Regions from separate parts of the Streptomyces sp. NPDC093109 genome, predicted to be linked through region 1. Evidence: riboswitches for the same ligand, from Rfam matches in the RefSeq annotation. Region 1 holds a riboswitch; each other region holds the start of a gene.

What was found. A riboswitch is a leader RNA that binds a small molecule or an ion and turns the genes downstream of it on or off. The one in region 1 is predicted to bind cobalamin.
Region 2: it holds a riboswitch for cobalamin, as region 1 does, so the genes downstream of both, AB0389_RS20410 (ABC transporter substrate-binding protein) here and AB0389_RS22230 (ribonucleoside-diphosphate reductase subunit alpha) in region 1, are expected to answer to the same signal.
Region 3: it holds a riboswitch for cobalamin, as region 1 does, so the genes downstream of both, AB0389_RS02565 (CbtB-domain containing protein) here and AB0389_RS22230 (ribonucleoside-diphosphate reductase subunit alpha) in region 1, are expected to answer to the same signal.
Region 4: it holds a riboswitch for cobalamin, as region 1 does, so the genes downstream of both, metE (5-methyltetrahydropteroyltriglutamate--homocysteine S-methyltransferase) here and AB0389_RS22230 (ribonucleoside-diphosphate reductase subunit alpha) in region 1, are expected to answer to the same signal.

The regions. Positions count from the first base shown of each region.
Region 1 covers NZ_JBFBEZ010000023.1:37,270-41,686, reverse strand. The annotation lists gene AB0389_RS22245 (carbon starvation CstA family protein) at 1-1,084, shown strand, start outside; gene AB0389_RS22240 (YbdD/YjiX family protein) at 1,084-1,287, shown strand; gene AB0389_RS22235 (Uma2 family endonuclease) at 1,357-1,941, opposite strand; cobalamin riboswitch at 2,010-2,180, shown strand; gene AB0389_RS22230 (ribonucleoside-diphosphate reductase subunit alpha) at 2,334-4,417, shown strand, end outside.
Region 2 covers NZ_JBFBEZ010000020.1:46,367-50,783, reverse strand. The annotation lists gene AB0389_RS20415 (iron chelate uptake ABC transporter family permease subunit) at 1-635, opposite strand, end outside; gene AB0389_RS20410 (ABC transporter substrate-binding protein) at 716-1,786, opposite strand; cobalamin riboswitch at 1,876-2,057, opposite strand; gene AB0389_RS20405 (DEAD/DEAH box helicase) at 2,094-4,253, opposite strand; gene brxD (BREX system ATP-binding protein BrxD) at 4,250-4,417, opposite strand, start outside.
Region 3 covers NZ_JBFBEZ010000002.1:35,722-40,138, reverse strand. The annotation lists gene cbiE (precorrin-6y C5,15-methyltransferase (decarboxylating) subunit CbiE) at 1-1,077, opposite strand, end outside; gene AB0389_RS02570 (CbtA family protein) at 1,272-2,150, opposite strand; gene AB0389_RS02565 (CbtB-domain containing protein) at 2,172-2,402, opposite strand; cobalamin riboswitch at 2,478-2,600, opposite strand; gene AB0389_RS02560 (histidine phosphatase family protein) at 2,636-3,271, shown strand; gene AB0389_RS02555 (GlsB/YeaQ/YmgE family stress response membrane protein) at 3,331-3,594, opposite strand; gene AB0389_RS02550 (GNAT family N-acetyltransferase) at 3,807-4,343, shown strand; gene AB0389_RS02545 (Mut7-C RNAse domain-containing protein) at 4,416-4,417, shown strand, end outside.
Region 4 covers NZ_JBFBEZ010000004.1:53,779-58,195, reverse strand. The annotation lists gene metE (5-methyltetrahydropteroyltriglutamate--homocysteine S-methyltransferase) at 1-2,020, opposite strand, end outside; cobalamin riboswitch at 2,183-2,407, opposite strand; gene AB0389_RS06200 (MFS transporter) at 2,921-4,417, shown strand, end outside.

The DNA.
Region 1 (4,417 bases):
CGGCGCGATGCTGACCGAGTCGTTCGTCGCGATCATGGCGATGATCACGGCCTGCATCATCGACCCCGGGCTGTACTTCGCGGTCAACTCCCCCGCCGGACTCATGGGCGGTACGGTCGAATCCGCCTCCCAGGCGGTCGCCAACCTCGGCTTCACCATCACGCCCGACCAGCTCGCGCAGGCCGCCAAGGACGTCGAGGAGGCCAGCCTGCTGTCCCGGACGGGCGGCGCGCCGACCTTCGCGCTCGGCATGTCGGAGATCTTCTCGTCCGTGATCGGCGGCGCCGGAATGAAGGCGTTCTGGTACCACTTCGCGATCATGTTCGAGGCGCTCTTCATCCTCACGACGGTGGACGCGGGCACCCGCGTCGGCCGCTTCATGCTCCAGGACATGCTCGGCAACGTGTACAAGCCGATGCGCCAGGTCAGCTGGAAGCCGGGCGTCTGGTTCGCCAGCGCGGTCGTGGTCGGCGGCTGGGGCTACTTCCTCTGGGTCGGCGTGCACGACCCGCTGGGCGGCATCAACCAGCTGTTCCCGCTCTTCGGCATCGCCAACCAGCTGCTGGCGGCGGTGGCGCTGGCCGTCTGCACGACGCTGCTCATCAAGTCCGGCCGGCTGAAATGGGCCTGGGTGACCGCCGTACCGCTGGCCTGGGACGCCGCCGTCACCCTCACGGCGAGCTGGCAGAAGATCTTCTCCGACAATCCCAAGGTGGGCTTCTTCACCCAGCGGGACGTCTACCAGGCGGGCATCGACCGGGGCGAGATCCTGCCACCCGCCAAGTCGATGGACGACATGCACACCGTCGTCACCAACTCCCTCGTCGACGGCGTCCTCACGGCGATCTTCGCGCTGCTCATCCTGGTGGTCCTGGCGGACGCGGGGCGGGTCTGCGTCAAGGCGATCCGTCACCCGGAGAGCGTGAAACTCTCCGAAACCCCGTACGTCAAGTCCCGGATCGTGGCCCCGGCAGGCCTGATCCCCACGCAGGAGGAGAAGGCGGAACTGGCAGCGGCGGAAGCGGAAGCGGAAGCGGCTGAGGCCTCCAAGGTGGCGGCAGGCACCGGAAACGGCACCCCGTGATGGCAACCCCCCGGCTGCGCCACCTAGCATCCCGGATCCGCTGGTACGTACGCGAGCTGACCGGCGAATCCGCGTACGACCACTACGTCACCCACACCCGAACCCACGCCCCCACGGCCCAGATCATGGACCGCCGAACCTTCGAACGCACCCGCACAGACGCCCGCGAGGCAGACCCCCGCGAGGGCTTCCGCTGCTGCTGAGCGGGATCACGCCCCGGCCGGGGCGGCCCGGCACCCACTACGGGAGCCGGGCCACCCCGGCCCCCGGCGTCAGCGCACCCAGTTCTTGAGCTGCTCCGTCTCCAGCGTGACACCCACCGGGTCAGGGAGCGTGATCTCCTTGCCGAACGGCACCGTGTGGGCATTCTCGTAGCGCCCGCCGTCCGGCTCGCTGTAGACCGTCACCTCGCAGCGCTCGCGGTCGACCAGCAGATAGAGCGGGATCTCGGTCTCGGCGTAGGCCCGGGGCTTCTCGACCCGGTCACGGCTGTCGGTGTCCGAGTCGTACGAGGTGACTTCCACCGCCATCAGCACGGGCGCCGGATCGGCCCACTCGCCCTGACCGACAAAGGCGCCGCTGGGCGCCACCGAGCCATCCGGTCGGGCACGGCCCTTCCGGTACGCCTGTACCTGGAGTCCCTGCCGGGGATAGAGCCACAGCTCGGGACATGACCGCACACAGACGCGCGTCAGCCACTGCATGATGCGCCCGTGGTCCCCATCTGGCAGGACCCTGTTCCTGATCCTCCCGTCGATGAGTTCCAGCCGAATACTCGGGGTGGTCCGGGCCAGTACACGAGTGGCTTCGTCGAACTCATCGGGAAGGATCGGGGACTCGTAATCGATGACCGTCACAGGGGACACCTCCTAGTGCGTACGACGATAGCGATGAGGTCTGACACAGGCCGCCAGAATGACGTGCGACACAACATCTGGGGGGTGGCATCGCAGCCGCCCCCCAGATGTATGCTCAACCTCGCTGTCGACGCAGGGGAATCCGGTGCGAATCCGGAACTGTCCCGCAACGGTGTGTGATGGTGCGCTTTGCCGCACCCTCATGAGTCCGGGTACCTGCCGACGGTGCGTCCGGCTCGACCCGAACCGGACGCCCAGACGTCCGGGCCTCGCGGTTGGGCCGGTGGACGCGCCGCGCTGTGCTGCCCGCCTCCGGGCCGTACCGCCGCGCCCGCGATCCCCCGTTCCCCTCCCGCCGTACAGGCCCGGAGCCGAGCGAGGGAGAGCACCCCGTGAGCATCGCGCCAGCGGATCCGGCCTCAGTCCTTTCCGCAGCGGACCTTTCCGCAGTGGTCGCCGAGCCGTCCGACGGTCCCGGCACCGCGCTGCTGCGGACCCTGACCGAGCTGACCGCCGATCTGCCCGACACCGATCCGGGCAGGGTCGCCGCCGCCGCGCTGCGCGGCCGGAACGCCCGCTCGGACGCGGCCGAGCTGCGCGGGCTCGCCACCGAGGCGGCGGCCGGGCTGATCTCCGAGGACCCGGCGTACTCCCGGCTCGCGGCCGGACTGCTGACGCGCGCCATCGCGGACGAGGCGGCCACCCAGGGCGCCGTGTCGTTCTCCGCCTCCGTCGCCGTCGGCCACCGCGAGGGCCTCATCGCGGACCGTACGGCCTCCTTCGTGGCGCTCCACGCGGACCGGCTCGACGCGATGATCGACCCCGCCGCCGACGACCGCTTCGGCTACTTCGGGCTCCGGACGCTCTACAGCCGCTACCTCCTCCGGCACCCGATCACCCGCCAGGTCATCGAGACCCCCCAGCACTTCATGGCGCGCGTCGCCGCCGGCCTCGCCGAGGACGACAGCGACCGGGCCGTGACCGAGGTCGGCCGGCTCTACACGCTGATGAGCCGGCTGGAGTACCTCCCCTCCTCCCCCACGCTCTTCAACTCCGGCACCCGGCACCCGCAGATGTCCTCCTGCTATCTGCTGGACTCCCCGCTGGACGAGCTGGACTCCATCTACGACCGCTACCACCAGGTGGCGCGGCTCTCGAAGCACGCGGGCGGGATCGGCCTGTCGTACTCCCGCATCCGTTCGCGCGGTTCGCTGATCCGCGGGACGAACGGCCACTCCAACGGCATCGTCCCCTTCCTCCGCACGCTCGACTCGTCCGTCGCGGCCGTCAACCAGGGCGGCCGGCGCAAGGGCGCGGCCTGTGTCTACCTGGAGACCTGGCACGCGGACCTGGAGGAGTTCCTCGAACTGCGCGACAACACGGGCGAGGAGGCGCGTCGTACGCACAATCTAAACCTCGCGCACTGGATCCCCGACGAGTTCATGCGCCGGGTCGACACGGACGGCACCTGGTCGCTGTTCTCGCCGTCCGACGTGCCGGAGCTGGTCGACCTGTGGGGCGACGAGTTCGACGCCGCGTACCGCGAGGCGGAAGCGGCCGGCCTGGCCCGTAAATCCCTCCCCGCGCGCGAGCTGTACGGCCGGATGATGCGCACCCTCGCGCAGACCGGCAACGGCTGGATGACCTTCAAGGACGCGTCGAACCGTACGGCCAACCAGACCGCCGAGCCCGGCCACACCGTCCACTCCTCGAACCTCTGCACGGAGATCCTGGAGGTCACGGACGACGGCGAGACGGCCGTCTGCAACCTCGGCTCGATCAACCTGGGCGCGTTCGTAAGAGAAGCCGACGGCGAGATCGACTGGGAGCGCCTGGACGAGACCGTCCGTACGGCCGTGACCTTCCTCGACCGCGTCGTGGACATCAACTTCTACCCGACCGAGCAGGCCGGCCGCTCCAACGCCAAGTGGCGCCCGGTCGGCCTGGGCGCGATGGGCCTCCAGGACGTCTTCTTCAAGAAACGCCTGCCCTTCGACTCCCCCGAGGCCGCCGCGCTCTCCACAAAGATCGCCGAGCGCATCATGCTCGCCGCGTACGAGGCGTCCTGCGACCTCGCCGAGCGCAACGGCCCGCTCCCCGCCTGGGAGAAGACGCGCACCGCGCGCGGGGTGCTGCACCCCGACCACTACGACGTGGAGCTGACCTGGCCGGAGCGCTGGGACGCGCTGCGCGCCCGCGTCGCGAAGACCGGCATGCGCAACTCGCTGCTGCTCGCCATCGCCCCGACGGCGACGATCGCCTCGATCGCGGGCGTGTACGAGTGCATCGAGCCGCAGGTCTCCAACCTCTTCAAGCGCGAGACGCTGTCGGGCGAGTTCCTCCAGGTCAACTCGTACCTGGTGGACGAGCTGAAGCGGCTCGGCGTCTGGGACGCGCAGACCCGCGAGGCGCTGCGCGAGTCCAGCGGCTCGGTGGCGGGCTTCACCTGGGTCCCGGCGGAGGTGCGGGAGCTGTT
Region 2 (4,417 bases), on a different contig from region 1:
GTACGGGCGTATCCGCCGCAGACCACCAGCGCGACCGCGAGCACGGCGGCGCAGACCCAGACGTCCGTCCAGCCGGCGCCGCTGAGCGAGCCGAGCAGCCAGAAGAGCACCCCGCGGGTGGTCTCGGCGTCGGCCGACGTCATGACGACGAAGGAGGTGAGCGCGGAGAAGAGCTGCATCGCAGCGACCCCGGAGAGCACCACCCGGTCCGTCGTCCCGCCGAGCGTATGACTCAGCACCAGCACCATCGCGAACGACAGCAGCGCCCCGAGGAACGCCCCGGCGGAGAGCGAGACCACGCCCCCGCCGACCCCGAGGACGACGACCACCACGGCGCCGGTCGACGCCCCGGACGAGACCCCGAGCACAAAGGGGTCGGCGAGCGGATTGCGCAGCAGCGACTGCATGACCGCCCCGCACACCGCGAGCCCGGCCCCGCACACGGCGGCGAGGAGGGTGCGCGGCAGCCGCAGATTCCATACGATGCCGTCCCGGATCGGGGTGACGTGCGATTCGCCGACACCGAGATGGGCGGCGACGACCGACCAGACGTCACCCACGCGGATGTCCGCGGGGCCGATGGTGAGGGCGAGCGCGACGGAGAGCAGCAGCAGCCCGAAGCCGCCGAGCGCCATGAGGCCCAGCCGCGCACGCGTCACGCGTGCGGCAGCCACTCGTTCGGCAGTCATTCGTACGCCGGTCCCTCGTACGCCGGTCACTTGGCGGGCGCGTACGCGCGCAGCGCGGCGGCGACCTTCTCGACCCCTTCGACGGTGCGGATGGTCGGATTCATCGCCTGGCCGCTGAGCAGCACGTACCGCTTGTGCTTGACCGCGTCCATCTTCTTCGTGACGGGGTTGGACTCCAGGAACTCGATCTTCTTCGCGGCGGTCTCGGCGGTCTGCGACTTGCGCGTGAGGTCACCGATGACGAGGAAGTCGGGGTTGCGGTCGGCGACGGTCTCCCAGTTGATCTGGGGCCATTCGTCCTGGGTGTCGTCGAAGATGTTCTTCGCGCCGACCGCGTTGGTGATGATCCCGGGGGCGCCGCAGCAGCCGGCCATGTAGGGGGAGTCGGAGTTCGCGAACCAGTAGAGGACGGTGGTCTTCTTGGCCTTGACGGGATCGATCCCCTCCACGGCGGCGGCCATCCGCGCCTTCAGCGAGGCGACGACCTCCGCACCGCGCTTCTCCTCACCGAAGACCTTGGCCAGGTCCTCCACCTCTTGGTAGATGACGTCCATGGTCAGCGGGGTGGACCGGGCGCCGTCCGTACCCACGACCTTGTCGTTCTTGGTGCAGTCGGCCGGCGAGACGTACGTCGGCACACCGAGCTTCTCGAACTGCGCCCGCGTGGCGACGCCGCCCTTGCCCAGGGTCGAGATGAAGGACGACGCGACGAAGTCGGGCTCGGCGTCGAGCACCTTCTCGAAGGAGGGGTTGTTGTCGGCCAGCCGCGGCACCTCGGCATTGGCCTTGACCAGCGCCTTGGGCAGCGGATCGGTCCAGGTCGCGGTCCCGGCCATCCGGTCGGCGAGCCCGAGCGTGAGCATGATCTCGGTGGTGCCCTGGTTGAGCGACACGGCCCGCCGGGGCTCGGCCTTGACGGTGACGGTCTGCCCGCAGTTCTTGAGGCTGAGGGGATACCCGCCCCCCGAGACGGCCTGACCGCCACCGGCCTTGCCCGACACCTCTGACTTCTCCCCGTCACCCCCACAGGCGGTGAGCGTCAACGCCCCCGCGACGAGCAGAGCGACAGGCACAACGGACTTACGCACAAGAGACATACGGAAGGGGCGCGCGTTCAGCACGGAAGATCCTCTGCGTTCGAGGGCCCATGCGCGGAGCCCGTTCGTACGGTGCTCCCCCGTCCCCGAACAGGAACGGAGGGGCCAGCAGGTCTTCGGACTCAGGATCACTCGAACGAGGCGCCTTCCCGGACGGCAGTCCAGTGGCCGATGCCCCGCCCGTCCCCCTCACCGCTGCGCGTCAGCTCCGGATTCACACCGGATTCCCTGACCCACGTACATGGGTTCGACTGGCTCCCGCAAGCTACCACAGGGCCGAAAACAGCCCTTCCAACAGCCCTTCCAGTCACCCGCGGACCACCGCGTACTGGAACGGCTCCCGGAGAGCGGCAGCAGCACCGTCGAGGTCGGCCAGCCTGGCGGCCATGGTCGCCTCGGCCAATCGCTGTGGCAGTGCCGCGCCGAACTTCAGCCCGGCCACAGCGCGCGGGTCCACGGAGGGCAGGGACAACCGCTGGACGCCCTCGGCGACGGCGTTCTTCCACTCCCCCGGCGTGATGTCCTCGCGCAACCGGACATACGCGTCGGCGGGACGCTGCACGGGGTCGGAGACCGAACCGAGTGTGGCGGCGAGCGTGGCGTTGGCCCGGTGCCCGGCCCAGGTCCACCAGCGCACGCTCGTACCCTGCCCGCCCCGCACGATCACCGTGCCGTGCGCGTGCACCAGCTCGGCGCCGTCGTCACGCGCCCGCGCCAGCGCGCCCTCGGCCCGCCGGGTAAGGCCGACCGGAGGCGTCGCGCCGAGCAGGACCTCGCGCGCCGCCCGCGTCAGCTCGTACGAAGCGGTACGGGCGAAGCCCACCGCACCCCAGCGGGCCCGGCCGCCACCCTCCACCGGCTCGACGAAGCAGCGCCGCCGCGACCAGTCGATGTAGGTGACCTGCCAGCTGCGTCCCGCGAGCAACAGCCTTCTCGGACCGACGACTTCGTCCGTGAGCAGGGCGGGATCCGTCGTGCCGATCTCCGTACGGCCCGACAGGACCGTGAACTCGGGGGCGGCGGTGAACACCGCCGTGAGGTCCATGAAGTGCCGGAAGCCGAAGCGCCGTTCGGCCTCGGGGCCGATGAACATCATCCCGCCGTCCCGGTCCACATAGCCCTCGTCGAGGAGATGACGCACGATCGGCTCGGCGGCGGGTCCGAAGGGGCCTAGGCCGCCCCACCAGTCCTGCCACAGCCGGTCGCCGACGCGGTGTTCCTGGAGGCAGAGCGCGAGAACCTGCTGGGCCACGATATGGCGGGGTTCGGGCGGTGCGACGACCGGTTCCACCCAGCCCCGGGACCAGAGCAGGAGAAGGGCCGCCGCGGAGAGCAGACCGGGCTCGTCGAGGGCCAGGAACAGACAGTTGCGCGGCGAACCGCTCCGCCGGCCCGTGCGGCCGAGACGCTGCAGGAACGAGGCCACGGTCGCGGGCGCGTCGATCTGGATGACCCGGTCCAGGTCGCCCACGTCGATGCCGAGTTCCAGTGTGCTGGTGGAGACGATGACGCAGTCCCTCGCCTCAGCGAACGCTTCCTCCGCCCGCCTCCGCTCGTCCACGGACAGCGACGCGTGCGACAGGAAGGTGGTGACCCCCTTCGCCCGCAGCGCCTCACCGAGCTTCTCGACCTGCCGGCGGGACTCGCAGAACACCAGGCGCTTCTCGCCCCGGTGCAGGGCGGCGATCACCGTCGCCGCGTTGGCGAGCGACCCCACGTAGTCGAGCTGGACGTCCCCGGGCGGCGGCAACTCCGGCGCGGCTTCGCGCAGATGGGGCGCAACCACCCGCGCCTCTCGCTTCCCCGCGCCCGCCCCCTGCAGCCAGCTCAGCAGCTCCGCCGGGTTGCCGACCGTCGCGGAGAGCCCGACGCGCTGCACCGGCCGGCCGACCACCCGCTCCAGCCGCTCCAGTACGGCCAGCAGATGCCAGCCCCGGTCGTCCCCGGCGAAGGCGTGCACCTCGTCGACGACGATCGCCCGCAGCCCCGAGAAGAAAGCGCGATGGTCGACATTGGCGCTGACCAGCATCGCCTCCAGCGACTCCGGAGTGGTGAGCAGTACATCCGGGCGCTCGCGCAGGACGCGCTTGCGGCGGGACTGCGGAACGTCCCCGTGCCAGAGCGCGGCCGACCGCCCCAGCCAGGAGGTGTACGTCTCCAGCCTCGGCAGCAGGTTGTTGAGCAGCGCCTTCAGCGGACACACGTAGAGCACCGACGTTCCGGTCCACCGCTCCGCGTCCATCCGTGACAGCAGCGGAAAGGACGCCGCCTCGGTCTTCCCGCCGGCAGTGGGGGCGAGCAGCAGGGCGTCCGAGCCGTCCATGAGGGGCGCGACGGCCTCCTCCTGGAGCGGCCGGAGTCCGGGCCAGCCAAGGGTGTTGACGATGTGATGGACCAGCCCGGGATGCAGCCGGTCCAGCGGATCGAGACCCCCAGGCCCCTCAGGTGTACCGGGCTGTGCCGTCACGGAAGCTCCAGCTCGACGTCGTCGGCGTTCGCCGGCTCCGCCGCGGCGTTCCGTTCCACCTCGCTCAACTCCGCCGTGTGCACGGTGAGGGCGTAGTGCTGACGCGGGTCGAAGTCCTCGAACTGGTCGATACGGTCCAGCACATCGCTGACGAGTTTCTTGAG
Region 3 (4,417 bases), on a different contig from region 1:
CAGCCCGCCGCCGATGAACACCGCGTCGGGCACCGGCAGTCCCGCCAGCGCGGCAGGGGCCGCGCCGGTCACCACCCGCAGGCCGGGCACGCCCAGCGCACGCGCGTTGCGGCCGATGCGCTCGGCGCGCGCCGGATCGCGTTCCACGGACACCGCCCGGCAGGAACGGTGCGTACGCATCCACTCCACCCCGATCGAGCCCGAACCGCCGCCCACGTCCCAGAGCAGCTCCCCCGGCGCGGGCGCCAGCGCGCCGAGCGTCGCGGCGCGCACATGGCGCTTGGTGAGCTGGCCGTCGTGCTCGTACGAGGCATCCGGCAGCCCCGGTACGGCGCCGAGGCGCGGCGCGCCGTCCGCGCGGCGGCAGTCGACCGCCACGACATTCAGCGGGTCGCCGGCCGGCGCGGACCAGTCCGCCGCGTGTCCCTCGACGCACCGTTCGCGCTCCGCGCCGAGGGCTTCGAGCACGCGCAGCCGGCTCGGTCCGTAACCCCGTTCCCGCAGCAGCGCCGCCACCTCGGCGGGCGTCGCGGCCCCGGCGCTGAGCACCAGCACCCGGCGCCCGTGGTGCAGCGCGGCGGCCAACGTCGCGGTGGGGCGGCCGACGAGCGTGACGACCTCCGTGTCCTCCACCGGCCAGCCGAGCCGTGCGCAGGCGTACGACACCGACGACGGATGCGGCAGCACCCGCAGCGCACCGGGCCCCGCCTCCTCGGCGAGGGCCCGCCCGATCCCGTAGAACATCGGATCCCCGCTGGCCAGTACGGCGAGACGGCGGCCGGCGTACGCGGCCAGCAGCCGGGGTACGGCGGGCCGCAGCGGCGTCGGCCACGCGACCCGCTCGCCCGCGCACTCCCCCGCGCCTGTCCCGGCTTCCGCCCCCGTCTCAGCCCCTGCCCCTGCCCCTGCCTCCGCCCCTGGAAGCAGCGCCAGTTGGCGCGGGCCGCCGATGACCACCTCGGCACGGCGCAGCGCCGCCCGCGCGGCGTCGGTGAGCCCGCTCCAGCCGTCGGCGCCGATCCCGACGACTGTCACACGGGCCTCGGCCTCACCGGCCTCGGGAACCTCATCAGGCACAGGGGCCTGATGAGGCCCGTGGCCCTCGCGGGGCGGGATGCTCACTGCCGTACACCTCGGAGCTTCTGAACTGGGAGAAAACCGACCTCGAACTCTACTTCTCCCCGCCACCGCTCCCCGCCGAGGCACCGGCGCCCGCCGCCGCGAGCCCATCAGCGCGGGCCCGTCAGCGCGGGCCCGTCAGCGCGGGCCCGTCAGCGCGCCGGTTCGGCCGCCGTCCGCGCCGCGCCGCCCTCGGCCACCCCGCCCTCGGCCGCGCTGTCCTCCGTCCCGGCCCGGAGCATCCGCTCCGCCAGCGCGCCGAATATCAGCCCGAAGGCTGTCCAGAGCACCGCCTGCACGGCGATCGACGACAGTCTGAACTCCCAGAGCAGCGCCGCCGGGAAGGTCTCCGGGATGGCGTCGGTGTTCGCGGGCAGTACGAGACACGCCACGGCCACGGCGACGACATAACCGGCACCGGCGGCGAGCGACGCGTTCCAGTTGCCCAGCCGCGGCGCGAGCCGTCGGCCCGCGATGACCGCGGCGACCGCCAACAGCACGCTCAGCAGGATCATCAGGAAATACAGCGCGGTGCGCCGGCCTATCGTGTCCGCGTCTCCGACCGCGGGCGGGTTCGCCGGATACTTCAGGAACGGCACCAGACAGACGGTGGTGAAGGCCGCCCCGGCGATCAGCGCCGCGGTCGCCCGCGGCCCGAACCTGCCGAGCCTGCCCAGGCCGACGGCGAAGACCAGGGCGGCGATGCCGCCCACGGCCACCCCGTACACCAGGACACCGGTGGCCAGCCCGAACGTCGACTGCACCGGCCTGCTGACCAGTTCTTCCTCCTCATCTCCATGTGAATGGCCTGCGGAACCAGAAGTTGAAGCGGAATCGGAATCGGATGAACCCTGTTCTCCGTCGCCGTCGCCGTGTTCATGCGCCGGCGCGGAGTGGGCCTCCTCCTGCGCGATCGAGGCCCGTACGGAGGGCTCGCCCGCGAAATAGGCCAGTCCGAACGCGACAAGTCCGGCCAGCACGCCCGCGATCATGCCGCGGACCAGGAGGTTTCTGACGGTGGAGGCATGCATGTGCGTGATCTCCGTCAGTGGTCAGTGGCAGGGGAAGCCGAGCAGATGACGGCCGTCGTGCACCCACTCGTGCACCCCCGCACCGGAGAACACCGACGTCGCGCCCTGCTCGGCGCCGACGAAGTAGAGGAGCACCAGCATGAGCGTGCCCACGAACACGGCCCACGGGAGCACCGCGCGCAGCGGGAGCGGGGTCACCGGGGTACCGGCGTCGGCGGGAGAAATGACCGGATGCGCTATGGACTGCGCCATGACACAACCTCCTTGGGGAACTCGCGTCCCATAAGTGGAGCTCTGACGACGGCCATCGGGTCTGACTCACCCGGAACCCGCCGCCTGGTACGCGGCCGGTCCCCGGCATACAGTGGCGCGACCGTGCCGGACTCTCACCGGACTTCCGTCTCGCCGTCGTGATATCGACGTGAAGGTACCGCGAACCGACAAGCGGGCCAAGAGGCCCTTCGCCCAGGAACTGGCCCCCACGTATGACCATGACCACACAGCTGTCACTGCATGTGTCCCTCATCGCCCCCGCCATCAGCACCGCCCTGCGCGAGGCCCGCTTCGGCGAAAGCGAGAGCGACCACGACAGCGACGACGACGGGCTCGACGCCACCGGTCTGCGCCAGACCGAAGCCGTACGGGAGACCTTCCCCCGCGCCACGGCCCACTACGCCGCCCCCACACGCCGCTGCCACCGGACCGCTCAGGCCCTCGGCCTGACCACCGCCCCGCTGGACGCCCTCGCGCCGTGCGCCATGGGCCGCTGGCAGGGCAGGACCCTGGACGAAGTGGCCGCCGCCGAACCGGAGTCGGTGGCCGCCTGGCTGTCCGACCCCGACGCCGCACCGCACGGCGGAGAGTCCCTGCGCGACTTCCACACCCGCGTCGCCCACTGGCTGGACACGGCCGGCGCGGCCCACGGCGACGACGCGACCGGAACCGGCGGGCGCCTCGTCGTCGTCGCCGAACCCGACTTCATCCGCGCCGCCACCGTCCACGCCCTCGGCGCACCTCCGCAGACGTTCTGGAGGCTTGACGTACGTCCCCTGTCCGTCACCGAACTCAGCGGGCGCAACGGCCGCTGGAATCTACGCGTCGGCCGCCCGCTCCACGAATGAGCCCGGCAGGACAGCCGGCCCCGGCCGGTCAACCCCGGCTGCCCCGGCGGGTCAGCCGGTCAGCCCCGGCCCTTCACCCGGTCCAGCGCGGCGACACCCACCGCTGCCAGACCGATCTGGATTATCAGCTCGATCCAGTCGATCCCCTTGGTATTCGCGACACCGAGCCCAGCCGCGAGGGCCGTGCCGATCAGAGCCGCGACGATGCCCACCAGAACGGTCAGCAGCACACCGATGCGCTGGCGCCCGGGCACGACGAGCCGACCCAGCACACCAATGACGATGCCGATCACGATGGCCGTGATGATGCCGGAAATCTCCATGTCTTCCGTCCCCTCCTTGTCGCACAACCGCTACGGATAGTGGTCCCTGCAAGACGTCTGCCCGCCGTGCACCCGTCCAGTCCCGTCCAACCAATGATTGCGAGTGTTCGCCAGTTCGGTTTACGTCCCGGCTGCCGCGGTAGGAGAAGCCGTTCCGGAGCGGACCCAGCGCGGTTCCCGCCCTGTCAGACCTCCGTCCTACAGTGCCGGACATGGAGTCCACGACGCCGCGAGTACGGCTCACCCCCTGGTCGGAGCGCGACCTCGACCTGCTCCGCGCGGCCAACGCACCGGAGCTGATGCACCATCTCGGCGGCCCGGAGACCGAGGAACAGCTGCTCAAACGGCACAAGCGCTATGTCGCACTGAGCGCCGACCGCAGGGGCCGGGGCCGGATGTTCCGCATATCCCTCGCCCCGGACGGCGAAGCCGTCGGCACGGTCGGCTTCTGGGAGCAGACTTGGCAGGGCCGGAAGGTGTACGAGACGGGCTGGGCGGTGCTCGCCGCCCACCAGGGCCGGGGCATCGCGGTCACGGCGGTGGCCGGGGTGGTGGACCAGGCGCGCGCCGAGGGCAGACACCGCTATCTGCACGCCTTCCCGTCCGTCGGCAACCCGCCGTCGAACCGGCTGTGCCGCAGAGCCGGGTTCTCCCTGCGGGACGAATGCGAGCTGGAGTACCCACCGGGGCGTCCGATGCGCTGCAACGACTGGCGGCTCGATCTGCGCCCGGGGGACCCGGCGGAATAACCGCCGGACCCGGCGGAATAACCGCGGAACAACCCCATGGCCCCTCCCCTCCCCCGGTGACATCCTGGCCGCGT
Region 4 (4,417 bases), on a different contig from region 1:
CGTCGAGGTCGTCGATGGCCTGGACGATGTCACCGAACTCGGCGTAGCACATGTGGGTGTGGATCTGGGTGTCCGGGCGTACGCCACCGGTGGTGAGGCGGAACGACTCGGTCGCCCAGTCCAGATACGCGGCGCGGCCGGCGGCGCGCAGCGGCAGTGTCTCGCGCAGGGCGGGTTCGTCGACCTGGATCACCGAAGTGCCGTCCGCCTCAAGGTCGTTGACCTCGTCGCGCAGGGCGAGGGCGACCTGGCGCGCGGTGTCGCCGAGCGGCTGGTCGTCGCGGACGAAGGACCAGGCGAGCATGGTGACGGGCCCGGTGAGCATGCCCTTGACCGGGCGTCCGGTGAGCGACTGCGCGTAGGACGTCCAGCGCACCGTCATCGGCTCGGGGCGCGAGATGTCGCCGACGAGCACCGGCGGCCGGACATAGCGGGTGCCGTACGACTGGACCCAGCCGCCGCGGGTGGCGACGTAGCCGGTGAGCCGCTCGGCGAAGTACTGGACCATGTCGTTGCGTTCGGGCTCGCCGTGCACCAGGACATCGAGGCCGGCCTTCTCCTGGAAGGAGACGACCTCGGCGATCTCGGCCCTGATGCGCTCCTCGTACCCGGCGGTGCCGATCCGTCCCGCGCGCAGGTCGGCGCGGGCCGTCCGCAAGTCGTCGGTCTGCGGGAACGAGCCGATGGTGGTCGTCGGCAGCAGCGGCAGCCCGAGGCGGGCGCGCTGGGTGCCGGCGCGCTCGGCGTACGGCCGCGAGCGGCGGCCGTCGGCGTCGGTGACGGCGGCGGCCCTGGCCCGTACGGCCGGGTCGTGGGTGATCGCCGAGGCCGTACGGGAGGCGAGGGCGGCCCGGTTGGCGGCGATCTCCCCGGCGATGGCACCGGTGCCCTCGGCCAGCCCCTTGGCCAGGGTGACGATCTCGGCGGTCTTCTGCCGGGCGAAGGCGAGCCAGCGCAGGATCTCCGGATCGATGTCCCGTTCTGCGGCGGTGTCGAGCGGAACGTGCAGGAGGGAGCAGGACGCGGCCACATCGACCCGGTCGGCGAGGCCGAGGAGGGTGGTGAGGGTGGCCAGCGACTTCTCGAAGTCGTTGATCCAGATGTTGCGGCCGTTGACGACGCCCGCGACGAGCCGCTTTCCTGGCAGTCCGCCGACGGCGGCGAGATCGGCCGGATTGGCCGCCGCCGCGCCGGTGAAGTCGAGTGCCAGGCCCTCGACCGGTGCCTTGGCCAGCACGGGAAGCGCCTCGCCCAGCCGGTCGAAGTAGGAGGCGACGAGCAGCTTCGGCCGGTCGGTCCGGCCGCCGAGGTCGCGGTACGTACGGGCGACGGCGGCCAGTTCGGCGGGCGTCCGGTCCTCGATCAGCGCGGGCTCGTCGAGCTGCACCCACTCGGCGCCGGCGGCGCGCAGATCGGCGAGGACCTCGGCGTAGACGGGCAGCAGCCGGTCCAGCAGGGTCAGCGGTTCGAAACCGGCCGCCACCCCGGGCGCGGGCTTGGCCAGCAGGAGATACGTGACGGGGCCGACGAGGACCGGCCGGGCGGTGTGCCCGAGCGCCAGAGCCTCCGTCAGCTCGGCGACCTGCCGGGCGGAGTCGGCGGTGAAGACGGTGTCGGGGCCCAGCTCGGGGACGAGGTAGTGGTAGTTCGTGTCGAACCACTTGGTCATCTCCAGCGGCGCCACGTCCTGGGTGCCGCGGGCCATCGCGAAGTAGCCGTCGAGCGCGTCGGCCTCGACGGCCGCGCGGTGCCGTGCGGGGACGGCACCGACCATGACACTGGTGTCCAGGACGTGGTCGTAGTACGAGAAGTCACCGGTCGGCACCTCGTCGACGCCGGCGTCAGCCAGCTGCCGCCAGTTGGCCCGGCGCAGCCCGACGGCCGTCTCCCGGAGGGCTTCCGCGGTGACGCGGCCCTTCCAGTACCCCTCGACGGCCTTCTTCAGTTCCCGGTGCTGTCCCTGGCGGGGGTAGCCGTACACGGTCGCCCGTGCTGCCGCGGCTGCGGACTTCGCTGTCACGGAAATCTCCTTCGCGAGATGACTCCTGAACATCCCGGCGACGGGACGCGAGCGCGAAGGGGTGACGGACCGCACGGACCAGTACCGCGCCCCGGGCGCGCTCGTCCGTCCGATATGTACGCCGACCCGCCCACGAGGTCACCGGGATATCCGTACGCGAATGGTCGCGTACGGGCAACGGGCAGGTCTTCGGACTCGCGGGCAGCTCTGCCGAGGCAGATTCCAGATTCCTACTGGCCGTCGCTTCCCGGATCCTGGCCGGATCCAGTGCGTATGACGGCGGTCGTTCCCACTCACCGCTGCGGGGCAGTCCCGGATTCCCACCGGGTTCCCTCTTACGACGCGTCTGCCTGGCGGGCAGGGCGAACCAGCTGCATCCGACAGGGTAGAGCGTGGGCGGGGCCGCGGCCGACACCGCCCACGTTCCGGAACGTGACCTGGGACACGGGAGCCGCGGTGGACGCCCTTGCGGCGCCTGTGGACCGGGTGTAGGCGCCTATTCGAACGCGGCGTGCGTCGGCAGACAATTTTCGGAATTCTCCGCGCCGGTGTGTGTCCACACTTTCCGGGAAAGCGCAAATGGGTTCCATGCATTCTCCGCCTGCTGTGTGCCCACACCCGGGGGCGTGCCGTCAAGCGCGAGAACCATCACATGGCGAACGTCTCCGGAACGGCCGTACGGGCAGGCCACAGGGTGTTAGTGTGCGTATTCGTCCCGAGCGCAAGTTGTATGCCGTATCGGCGTCCTTCCCTCGGATTGCATCAGCGAGTACCCCACTCCACCGGAAATTCCGGGGGTGGTTCAGTCTTTGCTTTTTCCCGGATCAGGAATTGACTCAGCGGCGAGTCCGTTTCCTGTTCCGGGGATTAATCCGTCCCCGTTCCTTGGAGCCTCTTTCCATGTCTGCGCACTCCACAACGCCCGTCGCCACCGCAGGGCCGGATGCCTCCGGAGCCTCACCCGGGGGCGGGCGACATCTCGGGCTGGCCCTGTTCGTGATCGCCGCCGCCCAGCTGATGGTGGTTCTCGACGCCACGATCACCAATATCGCCCTGCCCGCCATCCAGACCGATCTCGGCGTGTCCGACGCGAATCTGGCCTGGATCGTCAACTCGTACGCGCTGGCGTTCGGCGGGCTGCTGCTGCTCGGCGGGCGGGCCGGTGACCTGTACGGACGGCGGCGCGTGTTCCGGGTGGGGATCGCCGTCTTCACCCTGGCCTCGCTGCTCGGCGGACTGGCGCCGAACGAGGGGCTGTTGCTCGCCGCCCGTGTTCTGCAAGGAGCCGGCGCCGCGCTCGCCGCGCCCAGCGCCCTGGCGCTGATCACCACGACGTTCCCGGTCGGCAAGGAGCGCAACACGGCGATGGGCGTCTACGCGGCCATGGGCGGCGTGGGCGCCACGGTCGGGCTGCTGCTCGGCGGTGTGCTCACCGACGTACTCGACTGGCGCTGGGTCTTCTTCGTCAACATCCCGATCGGCCTGGCCGTCCTCGCCGGTACCCGCTACCTCGTCGAGGCCGAACGCGACACCGGCCGTCTCGACGTCCCCGGCGCGATCACCGGCACCGGCGGTCTGATCTCCCTGGTGTACGGCATCACCCGCGGCGGCGAGCACGGCTGGACCAACGGCCTGACTCTCGCATCCTTCGCCGCCGCGGTCGTGCTGCTGGCCGTGTTCCTCTTCCTCCAGGCCCGCACCGCGCACCCGATGATGCCGCTGCGGCTCTTCAAGGACCGGAACCGGTGGGGGAGTTACGGGACGATGCTGTTCATCGGCTCGGGCATGTTCGCCACCTTCTACTTCCTGACGCTCTACATGCAGCTGATCCTCGGCTACAGCCCGGTCAGGACCGGCTTCGCGTATCTGCCCTTCAGCTTCGGCATGGCCGCCGCGGCGGGCATCAGCTCCAAGCTCGTCGCGCGGTACGCCCCCCGGCTGATCGCCGGGCCCGGCCTGGTGGTGGCGGCCGTGGGCATGCTCTGGTTCGCCACGCTGGAGCCGGGTTCGTCGTACGCGGCGCATCTGATGCCGGCCATGTTCGTCACCGGTCTCGGCCTCGGCATGAGCTTTGTCCCGATGACGCTCGGCGCGGTCAGCGGGGTCGCGCACCAGGACACCGGGAGCGCCTCCGCGCTGCTCAACACCGCGCAGCAGATCGGTGGCGCCCTCGGTCTCGCCGTCCTGTCGACGCTCTCCACCTCGGCGGCGAACGACAAGCTGCCCGAGGCGGCCTCCTCCCTCTACCGGGGTCTGGCCACCGAGGACTTCGCCCTTGTCGCACGGGCGGGCGAGGCGCTGACCCACGGCTACACCGTGGCCTTCGCCGCCGCGGCCTGCATGTTCCTGGCCGGCCTGGCCGTCACGGCCTTCGCCGTCAACGCCGGCCGGCAGGAG